DNA from 2 places in the Anoxynatronum sibiricum genome. Region 2 is predicted to be linked to the other one. Evidence: a T-box and tRNA genes for the amino acid it is inferred to sense, from the RefSeq annotation. Region 2 holds a T-box; the other holds one or more tRNA genes.
What was found. The T-box of region 2 lies ahead of AAIG11_RS04750 (glycine--tRNA ligase). A T-box ahead of a tRNA ligase gene usually reads a tRNA of that ligase, here a tRNA-Gly.

Region 1 (8,263 bases), on a different contig from region 2:
TCCATCGTGGATATTGTGGGAGCGGCCATCTGTCTGTGTCACTTGAAGGTGGACCAGGTGGTGGTGTCGCCCCTGCATACCGGCACCGGCTTTGTGAAGTGCCAGCACGGGCTGATGCCTGTGCCTGTGCCGGCCACCCTGCAGATTATTCAAAATCACCAAATGCCCTTTTACAACACAGGGATCCCCCGTGAGCTGGTAACACCCACCGGAGCCGCCATCGCCGCCGGCATGGCAGATGGATACGGCCCGCTGCCTGCAATGGAAGTTACCGCCATCGGCTACGGGGCGGGTACCCGTGACCTTGAAATTCCCAACATGCTGCGCATGGTAGTAGGCGAAAAAAAAAAGACAGTGATGACCCCAGCGCATTAACGTCTCATCAGGTGACGGTGATTCATGCCAGTTTAGACGACTCCACGGGGGAAATCCTGGGGTTCGCCATGGAACAGCTGCTGGATGCCGGGGCGCTGGATGTTTCTTTTATCCCCCTTTATATGAAAAAGAATCGACCGGGAGTCAAACTGGAAGTGATCTGTAACCGATCAGATGAAAAAAAGCTCCTTGAAATTATCTTTCGGGAAACCACCACCCTGGGCGTGCGTATCACAGAAGCCAGACGCGCTGTCATGACAAGGGAACTTCGAAAGGTTCATACCCCTTTTGGGCCGGTGCGGGTGAAACGGGCTCACTGGCAAGGTGTGGTGAAAGCATCGCCGGAATATGAAGACTGCCGGCAAGCAGCTCTAAGAGCGGGCGTTAGTTTACAGACCGTTTACCAATCGGCACTGACGCGTACTGACATTGAAGGAGAGATGACGGAATGAAAACAGCAGATCAGGCGGCCGGTCAAAAAGGATCACTAACAGGCATGAAGCAAGACGCTCATGACATCATCACGACATCCATTCAGGCGGTTCTGCCGGAAGAGGCTGTGAAAAAAGCATTGCAACACCGTCAGTTGACAGGCAATCCTGTGGTGATATCCCTGGGAAAAGCCGCCTGGTCAATGGCTCATGCAGCAAAAGAAATCCTGGGTGATCAACTGAAACGGGGATTGGTGGTCACCAAGCACGGTCATTCTAAGGGACCGCTGACGAGCTTTCGAATCATTGAGGCAGGGCATCCAGTTCCCGATGAAAATGCTGTGAGAGGTGCTGCTGCCGCCCTCGAAATAGTCAGTGAACTCACTGCTGAAGATCAGGTGCTGCTGCTGATTTCAGGAGGCGGTTCTGCTCTTTTTGAAATGCCGGCAGCAGGTGTCACGTTGAAAGACATTCAGATGATCACCGAACAGCTGTTGGCCAGTGGTGCCTCCATTGGTGAAATAAATACCATCCGCAAACGTCTTTCAGCCGTCAAAGGCGGACGCTTTGCTGCTGCCTGCGCTGCGGCCCCAATCCTGGCCATCGTTCTTTCAGATGTGCTGGGAGACCGACTGGATGTCATCGCTTCCGGTCCTGCTCATCCTGATTCATCCACCACTCAGGAAGCGCTGGCCATCATTCACCGGTATGATTTACAGATAAATGAATCAGTGCGCCAGGCACTGGTCATGGAAACCCCCGCCATTACCACCCGCTGTGAGACCATCATTGCCGGTAACGTTGCGGGTTTGTGTACTGCTGTCGCCGAGGCCTGCCTGCAAAGAGGCTACGAACCCCAGATTCTTACCACCACCCTGGACTGTGAAGCCAGGGAGGCGGGCAGGGTGATGGCAGCAATGGCCCGGGAACTGGCAGAACACCAGAATAATCAAGCAGGTGGTTATCGGACGAAACTTCCCTGCGCCCTCATTATGGGCGGTGAAACCGTGGTTCACCTTACCGGCAATGGGAAAGGCGGCAGAAATCAGGAGTTGGCTCTGGCGGCTGCGTTGGGTATGGAAGGGTTGGCCAATGTGGTGCTGTTTTCCGTAGGTTCTGACGGTACCGATGGCCCCACTGATGCTGCTGGTGGAATGGTGGATGGTGATAGTGCCTGCCGCATGAGAGCTGCCGGAAATGACCCGGAAAGTGCACTGAAGTGCAACGATGCCTACCATGCCTTGAAGGCATCTGGCGACCTGGTGATCACCGGCCCCACAGGCACCAATGTGAACGATGTGGCGGTGGTGTTAGTCAAGCCACTGATTTCAACGGATCACTGACAAAAAAAGCACAAAATGATAAAAATGATTCCTTAAAAAGAACAATAAACGTGTAAAATACATCTGTAGCCTGAAAGGTGCAACCTAAATCACGATTCCTGTTAGAGAGTAAACGGAAAGCTGACGGGAAAAATGTACACGTCATAAGAAAAGTAACTGGATGGTTTCGCTTAATTAGTATTGATGATATAATCATCTGAGGCAAACTGCGGGTGTAGCTCAATGGCAGAGCCCCAGCTTCCCAAGCTGGTTACGAGGGTTCGATTCCCTTCACCCGCTCCAATCAGTCAATTAAAATAAGCAGGATATCGGTGCATTCCATCTGGAAAGCACTTTTTTTATTTATATGACAGGGCATGTCAGCTGCAGCTGTTCATTTTTCTTCTCGTCACACGGATAGCAGGTGATTGCATGTGCATCGACGATGGAGTGATTCATTGATGGTACTTGATGAAAATAGATCAAAATAGTATGATGAGAGAAAATATAAATCACACCATCATGACCGAGATAAACTGTGATAGAGGAGATGGCTTCATGGACCAGCAGCAATACCAGCTGTATCTGGAAATATTGAAGGAAGAATTAATTCCGGCACTGGGGTGCACCGAACCCATTGCCATTGCCTATGCGGCAGCAAAGGCACGGGAAGTATTGGGAGTGTACCCGCAGCACATGGTGGTTGCCTGCAGCCGAAATATCATCAAAAATGCCAAAGCGGTCACAGTTCCCAACACCGGCGGGCTGAAGGGCATTGAAGCCAGTGCCCTTGCCGGATTGATGGGTGATGCCTCAAGGGAGATGGAAGTACTGGAATCCCTTAAAGCAGAAGATCTCAAACAGATTCATGCTTCTCTGGAAACATCTATGTGCCGGGTGGAGTTAATGGATTCTGCGGCCAATCTGCATTTAAAGGTGCAGGTGTCTCATGGTGAAGATGAAGCGTCGGTGGAAATCATTCATGCCCATACCAACATTCATGAAATTCTTCACAACGGTCAGGTGGTTTATCGACAGGAAACAGACATGAATGACTTCAATTCGGTTCTTTCTGACAGAAGCCGGCTTAACGTTGCCAATATACTGGATTTTGCCAATGAAGTCCGGTTGGAAGACGTCCGGGAACTGCTGGATCGTCAAATTGCCTTTAACCTTGATATTGCGGAAGAAGGTCTTGCCGAAGCGTATGGTGCCGGTATTGGGAAAATGTTGCTGGAATGCTACGGCGATGATGTAATCACCAAAATGCGTGCCTATGCCGCTGCAGGTTCAGATGCCCGTATGAACGGTTGCAGCTTTCCTGTGATGACCAACTCGGGAAGCGGCAATCAGGGTATGACCACTTCTCTGCCGGTGATTGTTTATGCCACTGACAAGGGAATCAGTCAAGACCGGTTGTACCGGGCCCTGGCTCTGGCGAACCTCATCACCGTTCATCAAAAAACAGGCATTGGCCGGCTTTCTGCTTATTGTGGAGCTGTGAGTGCCGCCTGTGGCAGTGGTGCAGCCGTCACCTATCTTGAAAGTGGTCGCCTGGAGAATATTGAAATGACCATCATTAACACCCTGGCCAATGTTTCCGGCATTGTCTGTGATGGAGCCAAATCATCCTGTGCCGCCAAAATTGCATCCAGTGTGGATGCGGCCATGATGGCTCACCATCTGGCCATGAAAAATATTGTTTTTGAGCAGGGTGCAGGGATTGTGAAAAACAATGTGGAGAAAACCATTACGGCAGTGGGAAGATTGGGCCGTGAAGGCATGCGGGAAACAGATGTGGAAGTGCTGAAAATCATGATGGAAGACTAGCATATGGTGAACTTCGCTGTCAGAAAAGGAGCGTGACTAAAATGAAATATGTGATCATCACAGGTGCCTCCAAGGGGTTGGGGAGTGCATTGGCAGAAGTGTTGATGGAACAGGGAGAAACAGTTCATCTGCTGTGTGTGGCACGTACCGCCAACCAGGCGTTGGCTGATCAGGCGGCGAAACTGGGAATCTCCATGAATGTGATTCAGGCGGATCTTGCAGAAGTGGAAATGTTGGAGTCGTTGATGGTGCAGCTCTTTGAGATGGTTGACTTTTCAAAAGCAACGGGACTGTATCTGGTGAACAATGCAGGAATGGTGGAACCTGTTGCTCCCTTGTCAAAGTATAATGCCGGGGAGATCCTGACAAATCTGCATGTCAATCTGGCGGCGCCCATGGCGTTGACGGCAGCGTTCCTCCGGTTGTCCCGGGAACTGGCAGCGCCAAAACGGGTGGTGACCGTTACCTCGGGAGCTTCCAAGCGCGCCATTTACGGCTGGAGTGCCTACTGCGCCGCAAAGGCGGGGGTGAACCTGTTTACCGGTTGTGCGGCAGAAGAAGAAAAGGATGAAAAAAATGGCGCTCAGTTGGCGGCTTTTTCACCAGGAGTGATGGACACCGACATGCAGGTGACCATTCGAAGTTCAAAGGAAGTGGATTTTAAGCCGCTGGCCGATTTTGTAAAGTTCAAGACAGACGGTGTGCTGCGCCCGGCCAAAGTGGTGGCAGAAGCACTGGTATCACTGATTTTTGCTGATAATTTCCCCAACGGTGAATTTGTGGATGTGAAAGATTTGCTGGAAAATCAATAGCCCATAGCAAAAAGGGGAGGCTTTGTTGAAGCTCCCCCTTTTTGTTGGTGGTGCGCAAAACCATCTGACAAATTCAGAAAATTCTATGGTATAATGGGACGAGCAGAATGAATATCAATTGAGCTGATGGTTGAAGCTGAGGAGGCTGGTTCCATGGGAAGAAGAAAAACAGGGACCAAATCCGGGAAAATACTGTGGGGTCTGATTATTCTTGGAATAGCTGCCATAGAATTTCCCGGCATTCTGTTCATTAACCGCATTGAACCTTCTTTTCTTGGAATGCCCTTTTTGTATGGGTTTGTTCTTTTGGTATGGGCGTACCTTTGTGTGGTGCTGTGGATTGCCTACAGGATCAACTGGGGAAAATAGTCACAGGATGAGCTGACAGCCGGGTGATTAAAGCGGGGTGATAAAACAACCATGGATCAACACGTGCTTCCATTACTGATTATTGGAACTTATATGTTCATTCCTCTTTACATTGGAACCCGTGCAGGAGAACGGGAACTGGGTACGCCGGAGGACTTTTTTATCCAGAGCCGCAACATGTCATCGTTGTCGGTCTTTTTTACAGTGATGGCCACATGGATGAGTGCCTTTGCCTTTCTGGGATCGAGTGCGTCTTTTTACCTGAAAGGTCCTGTTTACTGGACAACCATCGGGTGGGATTTTTTATTTGGTCTCTTATTCTTTGTTCTAGGAAAACGCATCTGGTTTTTTGGAAAGATGAATGGGTATATAACGGCGGCAGATTTTTTTCGCGACCAATACCAGTCGGATCGGCTGGCGGATCTGGTGGCGGTGATTCTGCTGGTTTTTACGTTGCCATACCTTCAGATTCAGTTGGCGGGTGGTGCCTATCTGATTCAGGTAGCTTCCAATGAGTTGATCCCCTGGGAGCTGGCGGGACTGCTTTTTCTCATCGTCATCATTATCTATGTGTGGACGGGTGGTTTACGGGCCGTGGCTTGGGCTGATATTTTTTATGGCATTTTAATTCTCTTTGGACTGGCTTCTTCAGGACTTTATTTGGTGAACCGTGTGGGTGGCATGCATTTTCTTTTTGCGGAGTTGCAGCGAACAAAGCCTGAAATTCTAACACTGCCAGGGCCAACGGGTAATGCCGGAGCACCGCTGTGGCTGGCCATGTTCATTGTCGTCCCCGTGGGAGCGTTGATGGGTCCTCATTTATGGACACGCTTATATGCGGTGCGTAACCCCCGCATATTTGATTTAATGCCATTGCTCCTGGGGATGGTGTCAATTATCAATATTTTTCCAATGCTCACCGGTTATGCGGGAATTTTGCTGGAACCGGGCATTGAAAATCCTGATATAATACTGCCGGTGCTGCTGTATCGCCATGCCCCCTATGCCTTCATGTCATTAGCCTTGACAGGAGGAGCGGCGGCAGCCATGTCCACTTCCAATTCTCAGATCCATTCCATTTCTTCTGTCTATACCATCGATATTCACCAAAAGTATATTAATCGCAGCCTGTCCAATAAGCGGCTTCTTCTGGTGGGCAGAGTTGCCGTTGTCCTTTTTTCGGCGTTCACTTATTTAATGCTGATTTATATCCCTGGATTGTTGATTAACATTGGATTAATTGCCTTGAGCGGCACTGCCCAGATTTTGATTCCTTTGTGTGGCGCCTTGTTTTGGAGGCGTTCAACTGCTCAGGGTGCCATTACAGGACTCCTGGGCGGCATGGTGGTACTGATCAGTGCCATGGTCGTCATGCGCTTTGACCCTTCCTTTGAAATTGTGTATGCAGGCATTGTGGCTCTTTTGGTCAATGCAGGTCTTTTTGTGGCGGTCAGCAGCCAGACCCCTTCCCGGAGCCATGAGATCATTGGAAAATTCGAACAACAGATGGAAGCATTTCGAAAAATATCGTCATTCTCGTCAGAACGCTGACACAGCGGGATGAACGGTTAAACCCAAAAGTACCTGTAATACCAACAGGGCTTTTGGGTTTTTTTGAAATCGGTTGGCGTGTGACAATATGCGAAATAAAGAAGTAGTGAATGCCCGGATTATTGAATACCCAGCACCAGCCGGGGAAGCCAAAGCGAAAAACCGGGGACAAAGGTGGCCAACAGGAGGGTGGGAATCCAGGCAAAGAAAATCAGCGCAAAAGTGGTTTTAAGCATCTCATTCACAGGTGCTCCGCCAATGCGGCCGGCCAGATACAGGAAGGGAGCACAGGGTGGTGTGATGCAGCCCATTCCCAGGTTGACCCCGATGATGGCAGCGAACTGTACAGGGGTGACACCCAACTGAGTGACAATGGGTAACAGGATGGGTGTACATAGAAGGATGGCGCTGATATCATCCATAAGCATTCCAATTAGTACCATAAACACATTCAGCATCAGCAGAATGACAATGGGATTGTCTGATACGGCTGAGAAAAGCGCCATCAGTTGTTGAGGCACATTTTCCATGATATAAAGCCGGCTGAGCACCATAACAGAAAGTAGCATGATAAGAATGACGCCGGCAGTATTGACGGAATTCAGAAGTGTGTCATAAAACTCCCGCCAGGTAAGTCCCTTGTAAATGAAAAAGCCGACGGGAATGGCATAGAGACAGGACATGGCAGCTGCCTCAGTAGGAGTCATCACTCCGCCGTAGATGCCACCCAGAATGATGGCAGGTGCGATAATGGCAGGCGTGGCAGAGATGGCTTTTTTGTTAAACACTTTCAGCGTGGTCAAGAAGTCATAGTTTTCAGTGACGGTGATCTCTTTATTATTGCGTAACAGTATCAGGTTGATGATGCTGAAAAGAATAACCAAAGTGACGCCGGGAGTAACGGTGGCCAGAAAACTGGCTAAAACAGAAGTGCCGCCAACCCAGGCATATAGAATCATGGTCAGGCTGGGGGGGATCAAAAGGCCCAGTACGCCTGCGCTGGCAATAAGTGCCGAGCAATGGCCCCGGGGATAACCTGCTCTGTACATGCGGGGCAGCATGATGGAACCAATGCAGGAGACGGTTGCAAAGCCACTGCCAGAAATGGCTCCGAAAATGGCGCATGAAATGACCATGACAGCCCCCAAGCCTCCCCGAACTCTGCCTACCAGCACTTCCACCACTTCCACCAGGCGTTCGCCAATGCCGCCACGCTCCATCAGACCACCGGCCAGTATGAACAGTGGAATGGCCACCAGAATGATGGAGGAAGCCTGGGCATACCCATAAGGAAGTAGGAATGAAGGGTCGTAGCCACCCAAAATAACCACTACAATGGAAGAGGCAAAGAAGGCAAAGGGAATGGGAACCCCAATGAGCAGTGTTGTCACCAAAGCTATAAAAGCAAACAGAATAATGTGCATGCAGTCATCACTCCTCTTCAGGTTAGCTTAGAATTTGTTTGCCTTGTTTAAACTGTATCAATGTCAGTTTGATTTCGTCATAAAAATAGACGAGATTATAGAAAGTCACCAGGGTGAGTCCGATAAGAAGGGAACTTTGACCCCATACC
Region 2 (8,263 bases):
GATGTCCCATTTCAGTTTCCATCTCGCTCAGCTTTTGTCCGATCTGCTGCCTCAAGTCATCCCATATCATGTTCCCCTGTTCATAATATTCAATACAAGCTTCTGTGGTAATGGTGAAGCCTCCGGGCACCGGCAGCCCTATGCGGGTCATTTCCGCCAGGTTTGCGCCCTTGCCACCCAGAAGTGGTTTCATTTCCGAAGATCCTTCACGAAATGCATACACGTATTGTTTCATGACAGATGGTCACCTCCGCAGATTGTTTTCATCAAAAAGAAACTGATGAGTGTTTCACTTAACCTTTCAGCAGTCCAACCTCATAGCCAATTTCCCGGCAGATTTCCAGAATGATACTGGCACTTTCTTCCACTGCCCGGGCAGAAACGTCAATGACAGGGCAGCCTAATTTGCGCATCAGGGCATCTGCATATTCCAACTCTTCAATAATGCGCTGAATGCTGGCGTAGTTGGCATTATCCTGCAGTCCCAATGCTTTAATTCGTTCTTTTCTAATTTCTATCAGCTTGTAGGGGTCTGTTGTCAGTCCAATGATTTTTTGGGGTTTCACTTCAAAAAGCTCTTTGGGCGGCGACACTTCCGGCACCAGCGGCACGTTGGCCACTTTGATGTTTCGATGTGCCAGGTACATGCTCAGAGGAGTTTTAGAAGTTCGAGAAATGCCAATAAGAACAATATCGGCCTTTTTAAGCCCCCGGGGATCTTTCCCATCATCATATTTAACAGCAAACTCTATGGCCTCGATGCGCCGGAAATACTGTTCATCCAGTTTGCGAATCAGCCCAGCTTCTCCCTTGGGTTTCATGCATAGTCGATCTTCCAGTACATCCATCAAGCCGGCCATAAGATCGATGGCTGGCAACTTGCGCTCCTTGATTTCACGCATCAACAACTCACGCATGGCTGGCACCACCATGGTGAACAGGATAATGGTACTTTCAGGTTGTGCATCGGTCAGCATTTCAAGGAGCTGTTCCGGCTCAGACATGAAAGAATAACGCCTAATTTCATAGTTTTTAAAATCAAACTGACTGAGTGCAGCCCGGGCCACCAGCTCTGCAGTTTCTCCCACAGAGTCGGATACTATAAAAAATTTAAGCTCCTGAACTTTCATCGATCTCCTCCTTTAAAAAACAAGTCGTTTGGCCAGATAGTGAACCAGTTCGTCTATAGATACCCTTTCCTGTTCCATTGTATCACGATGGCGTACTGTCACGCACCCATCTTCCATCGAATCGAAGTCAAAAGTAATGCAGAAGGGTGTGCCCACCTCATCATTACGGCGATAGCGTTTGCCGATACTGCCGGCATCATCATATTCAATCATAAAATGTTCTGACAGCAAATCATACACTTTCATCGCATCATCACCCAGCTTTTTTGCCAGGGGCAACACAGCCGCCTTGATGGGAGCCAGAAACGGATGTAAACGCAACACCACTCGTGTATCATTTTCACCCACCTGTTCTTCATCGTAAGCATCCACCAGGAAGGCCAGCGCAACTCGATCAGCCCCAACAGATGGTTCAATGCAGTAAGGCACGTATTTTTCATTGGTTACTGGGTCCTGATAGTGGAAATCAACCCCGGAATGGGCCGCATGCTGTTTCAGGTCAAAGTCGGTACGATCGGCGATTCCCCACAGCTCACCCCATCCAAAGGGAAACCGGTATTCAATGTCGGTGGTGGCAGCACTGTAATGAGACAATTCTTCTTTTTCATGTTCACGCAGCCGTAAATTTTCAGGAGTCAGGCCCAGGCTGATGAGCCAGTTATGGCAGAAGTTGGACCAGTAATCAAACCACTCCAAGTCTGTTCCTGGTTTGCAGAAAAACTCCAACTCCATCTGTTCGAACTCCCGGGTTCGGAACGTGAAGTTCCCCGGTGTAATTTCATTGCGGAAAGATTTACCGATTTGGCCAATTCCAAAAGGAACTTTTTTGCGTGAAGATCGCTGCACATTCTTGAAATTCACGAAAATTCCCTGGGCTGTTTCGGGTCGCAGATAAATCTGTGTGCTGCTGTCTTCAGTAACTCCCTGAAATGTTTTAAACATCAGATTAAACTGCCGGATTCCTGTGAAGTTGTGAGCACTGCATTCGGGGCAGGCAATCTGATTTTCTTCAATGAAAACCGACATTTTCTCCGTGCTCCAACCATCCACGGCAGCATCGCTGGCTTCATCTCCCAAAAAATCTTCAATCAGCTTATCTGCCCGAAAACGGGATTTGCATGCTTTACAGTCCATCAACGGGTCGCTGAAACCTCCCACATGACCGGAAGCCTCCCATGTTTTTGGATTCATTAAGATAGCCGCGTCAAGACCCACATTGTGGGGGCTTTGCTGAATGAATTTTTTCCACCAGGCCTTTTTCACATTGTTTTTGAATTCGACACCCAACGGGCCGTAGTCCCAGGTATTGGCAAGACCTCCGTAAACTTCTGACCCCGGAAAAATATAACCCCTTGATTTTGCCAGCGCAACCACTTTTTCCATGCTCTTTTCCACTGCCATCATAACGACTCCTCTCATATTTGCATTCTCTTACCTGTTCATTTGACAATCTCTTTCAGTTCAGGAAGTATGGTAGCATAAAAAAATGCCTCCTGTCCCTTGTATAAGGGACGAAAGCATCATATGTCTTCCGCGGTTCCACCCTGATTGATATCGACTCAGGCGATACCCACTTTCATCAGTTCAGCTCACAGATGCCCTTCATTTCAGACTTTCGCCAGGCTTCCACCTGCCCCGGCTCGCTTTGGAAAGTAACAGAAATTACTCCTTCTGCTCATCGCTGTTTTCACCAGATTCAGTTTTAATGACTGTACCAGATTTACCTGTTTCTGTCAATGTGGTGCTGGTGTTTTCTTTCTCCCTGACCTTGATGACTGGAAGAAATCCCTGTTGCTGAAGCAGCTTCTGACTTCGGAACTGGTGGCGTTCCATATGGTAAAGCAGGTAGCTCCGCATAAGCTGTTGCAGCTCGTCATTGAGCTTTTGATGGATTTTAAGACGCACCACATCTTGAAGTGGTTTGGTTCCAAGATATCTGAGCAGTTTCAGGCAGGTAGGAGAAATGTGGGAGGCTTGGGGATCTTGGTATCGGCAGTTCCCACACAAAATCCCCCCCTGGGCCGCAGAAAAAGACCATCGCTCTGAAGTGACGATGCCACAGGCAACACAAGCCATCGTTTGTGGCGCATAGCCGCAAACCCGGGTGTAATGTACCTCAAAGGCTCTTACCAGGGTGTTCAGTTCGGTTTCGTTTCGACTGAGAAGGGTCAGTCCTGATCCAAAAAGAGAATAAAGACGGGGATGCGGCTGCCCTTCGTTGATTTCTGTATCCACCAGCTCCACCAGGTAAGCCGCTTCCATCAACCGCTGATAATCTTCTCGTAGGGGATAAAAAATCTGCTTTGCCTCCACCTGGTTAACTGTATAGAGGCTTCGTCCCTGGTAAAGCAGAAAATCAGAATGACAAAAAGGCTGAATGCCCGCCAGCATTTGACTTTTAGCACGACGCGAACCTTTGGCAACTGCACTTATTTTTCCCAGCTTTCGACTGAAAAGCACGATAAGACTGTCTGCTTCTCTGTACTTTTGGCTTCTCAGTACAAATGCTTCCGTTTTAATCAGCATCAAGGGCCGCCGCCTTTATTCGTCGTAACCAAAGTCCCGCAAAGAGGCCGCTTGATCACGCCAGCCTTCTTTCACTTTTACCCACAGCTCCAGATACACTTTCACTCCCAGAAAACGCTCCATATCCTCCCGGGCACTTTTGCCGATTCCTTTTAACTTGCGGCCATTTTTCCCAATGATCATCCCCTTGTGGGATTTCTTTTCACAGAAGATGGTGGCCTGCACTTCCATCAGCTGTTTTTCTTCATTGAGTCTCATGCGCTCCGTCATTACCGCCACCCCATGGGGTATTTCCTGCTCCAGATACTGGAGTACTTTTTCACGAATAAGTTCCGCCATAATCACCCGCTCCGGCTGATCTGTGATCATATCTTCAGGGAAGTACCGGGGACCTTCAGGAAGGTGTGCTTCCAGTTCCCGCAACAACTGCTCCAGATTCACTCCCAGTGTCGCCGAAAGGGGAATAATCCGTTGAAAACGACCGGTAGTTTCATAAAGACCGTAGCAATGATCCAGCTGCTCGCCGTTGGAAAGGTCAATTTTATTAATCACCAGTATCACCGGTGTTTTAATCTCTGCCAACATCTCCATAATATACCGGTCTCCCGGACCAATGTCGTTTTCCGGTTCCACCAAATACAAAATGACATCAACATCATTCAGGGTATTCATGGCACTTTGCATCATAAAGTCGCCCAGCTTGTTTTTGGGGCGGTGAAGCCCCGGTGTGTCCACCAGTACCATCTGGCTGCCGGGCCGATTCAGTACCCCTCGAATACTGTTGCGGGTGGTCTGGGGTTTCGAAGACATGATGGCGACTTTTTCGCCGACCAGTCGATTCATAAGGGTCGATTTCCCAACGTTGGGGCGACCCACCACAGCTACAAATCCTGACTTAAAGGTCATGTGAACGAACTCCTTCCCCGCTGTTTTCCAGGTCATCGGGTGTAAAAGAATGGGGAAGTATGTCATTCATTGTATAAACCCGGTAGTCTTCCGGTGTTTTGGCAACAATGATTTCCAGCTCCTTTCCAAATTCCACCATTACCTGCCTGCAAATACCGCAGGGGAAAGTGTAAGCATTTGGATCCCCCACCACTGCGATGGTCTTAAAGCGACGCTCGCCTTCGGATACTGCTTTAAAGATGGCTGTGCGCTCTGCACAATTCGTGCCGCCATAGGAAGCGCACTCCACGTTGCATCCGGTATACACTTTGCCGGAGACTCCAAGCAGAGCTGCTCCCACTTTGAATTGAGAATATGGAACGTAAGCATTTTCTCTCACTTCAAGGGCTATCTGAATCAATTCCTGGTGTGTCATTTTTTTCATCCTCTCTCATAGGGCGCCTCTTTACCATTAGTGAAATCAAGTTTGTCAGGCATATTTGCTATTTAAGGTGTTTCGGTTGTTTCCGCAGGTTTAAGAAGCGTGATTTCCTGACGTTCCGGAAAAATAGCAATATAGGTTTTTCCGGGATTCATGGCAAGGGGAAGACCTGTTTTGGCTTCAACATAGCGGGTGGGTTGATTATAGGCTGCCTTACTCCATTCTATGGCAACTGTGCGCCCTTCTGAAATGTAATGGCCTTTGCCACTTCCAACAATGTTGATCTCCCGGCGGCCGGCATCATCACCAGGAATCACGAAAATATTAGTGCGCTGGACTATCAGGTTGGCAAAACGCAACGGTTCGCCCGACAGTTCATCAAGATGAGGTTCTCCCGACTGATATTTGATGTATTCCCGAGTTTCGGGGTCGTAATCAAAAGTTGATATGTAGGCATTTGAAAAGGGGATCGTCACATAGTCGGCCCGCTGACCCAAGGGTGCTTTAGGTTCACTTCGAAATAGCAGTCCACTTTCAAAATCGTCGGCCACTTCTCTGCGATAACCTGCTTTTTCCCAAGCCTCTTCAATCAGCTCATGACTGGTGTAGACGCTGTGTTCCAGCATCCGGGGAATGGAGCGCCGTTCCGGGTCTCTCCAACTTAGCACACCGTCAGGCTTTGGCAGTCCGTCAAGATTTGGTGCTTTCATACGACTAATGTAGTCATAGGCTTGGGGGCTGCCACCATAGTGCATGTAGAGTGCATCGTGGCTGGCGGCCATATCCAGATAATAGTGACGGGCACTGCGAATGGGACCGATTTTCGCTGCATCATACACATGAAAAACCGCCAGCAAGCGGGTGATGTTTCCTTCAGCCAGGGTTTCATAGATGATGTCAGCCTGAGAGATGCCGCTTTGAGGGTAGGCTACTCTGATATTATTGATTTGCATGGCCACGGGACGCACCTTAACCATTTCTTCAGGAATCCACAAGCCAGTGAGCGGGCTCTTTGCCATTCCCTCTGGAATGGGATCTGGTTCCGGTTCTTCTGTCATGATTTCTTCAACAATGGTTTCTTCCAGTTCTGCAGGGTCTTCCTGAGGTGCTGATGATCCACATGCGACGGACCACAGAGAAACCACCAGAAGCAACAGTATCAGCCATTTGATTCGATTCTTCAAGGGATGCCTTCCTCCTTAGCGTGTCTTGATTCTTGTGATTTGGAACGCTTGATTGATTTATTCTAGCTTAAAGAAAAAACTGAAACAGCAAGACGGTCACCAACAAGCCCAAAAGAGCACCTGCAGCAACTTCCAGCAAACTGTGGATCTTCCCTTCCACACGACTCTGAGACACCAACACCGCCAGCAGAAAAGACAGGCTGGCAACCAGGACATGATTCGATATAAAGGTGATGGCAGTCGCCGTTGCAAAAGCCAGGGCTGCGTGACCACTGGGCATGCCGCCAGACATTGGCGTTCCTTTCCCCCGGCCAAAATACGCTTTGGCGCCAATGGTGGCCAGCACCACCACCATCAGGGCAATAAAGGTGATATGTATATCTGACTGACGAACTGTTTCAAGCACTTGTTTAGAAAGGGGATTGAGATGCTGAAAAAACAGCAGATAAGCTACAATTAGTGCATTGAGGGCTGCGATCAGCACTGCCCCGGCAGCCACGTTTTTAGCAATCTTGGCAAAAATATTGTATTGATCAGTCATCAGATCAATGGCTGACTCAATGGCGGTGTTAATCATTTCCGTCACCAGCACCAAAGAAATGGTGGCAATGAGGATCACCAGTTCCAGTCGGGTCAAATGAAAAAAGAGGCTCATGACCAGAACTCCCACGGCCGCTGCCACATGGATTTTCATGTTGCGCTGTGTTTTCAGTGCGTAAATGATTCCTTGAAAAGCGTAGTTGAAGCTGTCCATGAGATTTCGTGATTTCATGCCGGTCCTCCCGGCGGCCTAGCGGATCAATGCCAGCCGCTTCATGATGGTCTCTTCTTTTTCCCGCATCATCTGCTTGTCTTTCTCTGTCATATGATCATATCCCATAAGATGCAGGGTGCTGTGTACCACCAGGTAGATCATTTCCCGGTCAACACTGTGTCCATACTCGGTTGCCTGGTCTACCATTTTCTCAACAGATATGACAATGTCTCCCAGCAGTTTTTCAGGGGCGTTGTCAGTCGTATCCATGGGAAAGGAGAGCACGTCGGTGGGTTGGTCCTTGCCCCTATAATCACGGTTCAGAGTCTGAATTTCTTCATTCATAACAAATGAAAGGCTGACTTCGAAATCTTTCGGCCAGTCTTCCAGTTCATAGCAGGCAGTCACTGCCTGCTGAATCAGCTGTTCCTGTTGGAGTGTCAACGTGATGATATCTTGCCGATGATCAATGTCGATGAGAATGTCTCTTTGATTCATGGTGATTTTCCTTTCAGTTCCTTAAGATCCATTTCCGGGTATTGGATGCGCTCATGAAGGATCCCAGCCAGAATCCGGGTGAAAGTTTTGCGAACTTCTTTCAACTCTGTCAGGGTTAATTGACTGTCTTCCAGCTGACCATCATCCAGTTTGCCCTGAATGATCTTCTGCACCATTTGTTCGATTCTGTCCCGTGTGGGGTTTTCCATGCTGCGAACTGCGGCTTCCACCGAGTCGGCCAACATTAAGATCGCCGTCTCTCTGCTCTGAGGGATCGGACCATTATAACGATACATGTGTTCATCAATTTTCTCAGGCTCACTACTGGCACTTTTAGCTTTGTGAAAAAAATATGCTGCCAATGTGGTGCCGTGATGTTCTTCGATAAACGCTCTGATTTTGACAGGCAACCGGTGCTTCACTGCAATTTCCAGGCCTTCTTTCACATGCCCTGTGATAATGAGGGCACTGAGAGATGGTGCCAGTTTATCATGGGGATTCTCCATCATATACTGGTTTTCTTTGAAAAAGAAAGGACGTTTCAGTTTGCCGATATCATGATAGAAAGCTCCTGTGCGTACCAGAAGTCCGTCACCGCCAACAGCATTCACGGCAGATTCTGCCAGATTTCCCACAACAATACTGTGATGGTATGTTCCCGGCGCCTCCATAAGCAACCGTTTCAACAAGGGATGGGATGGGTTAGACAGCTCAATGAGCTTTAAGGGTGTTAGAATCGAAAACGTATATTCCCAGAAAGGCAGGGACCCTATGGTTAAAACCGCACACAAAATACCGTTGAGAAAAGCATAGATCAAATCCATCCACAAACGAACACTTTCGT

Region 1: it encodes a tRNA-Gly, which carries the amino acid that the T-box ahead of AAIG11_RS04750 (glycine--tRNA ligase) is inferred to sense. The anticodon was not compared.

Annotation. Positions count from the first base shown of each region.
Region 1 is NZ_JBCITM010000001.1:136,604-144,866, forward strand. Features, by position in the region: gene larC (nickel pincer cofactor biosynthesis protein LarC) at 1-375, shown strand, start outside; gene larC2 (nickel pincer cofactor biosynthesis protein LarC2) at 387-827, shown strand; gene AAIG11_RS00605 (glycerate kinase type-2 family protein) at 824-2,149, shown strand; tRNA gene AAIG11_RS00610 (tRNA-Gly) at 2,358-2,431, shown strand; gene AAIG11_RS00615 (L-cysteine desulfidase family protein) at 2,687-3,958, shown strand; gene AAIG11_RS00620 ((S)-benzoin forming benzil reductase) at 4,000-4,770, shown strand; gene AAIG11_RS00625 (hypothetical protein) at 4,924-5,139, shown strand; gene AAIG11_RS00630 (sodium:solute symporter family protein) at 5,191-6,690, shown strand; gene AAIG11_RS00635 (TRAP transporter large permease) at 6,810-8,114, opposite strand; gene AAIG11_RS00640 (TRAP transporter small permease) at 8,137-8,263, opposite strand, start outside.
Region 2 is NZ_JBCITM010000003.1:224,926-233,188, reverse strand. Features, by position in the region: gene ppdK (pyruvate, phosphate dikinase) at 1-235, opposite strand, end outside; gene AAIG11_RS04755 (pyruvate, water dikinase regulatory protein) at 294-1,130, opposite strand; gene AAIG11_RS04750 (glycine--tRNA ligase) at 1,143-2,531, opposite strand; T-box leader at 2,635-2,818, opposite strand; gene recO (DNA repair protein RecO) at 2,793-3,656, opposite strand; gene era (GTPase Era) at 3,672-4,562, opposite strand; gene AAIG11_RS04735 (cytidine deaminase) at 4,552-4,977, opposite strand; gene AAIG11_RS04730 (DUF3048 domain-containing protein) at 5,049-6,167, opposite strand; gene AAIG11_RS04725 (diacylglycerol kinase) at 6,235-6,939, opposite strand; gene ybeY (rRNA maturation RNase YbeY) at 6,958-7,419, opposite strand; gene AAIG11_RS04715 (HD family phosphohydrolase) at 7,416-8,263, opposite strand, start outside.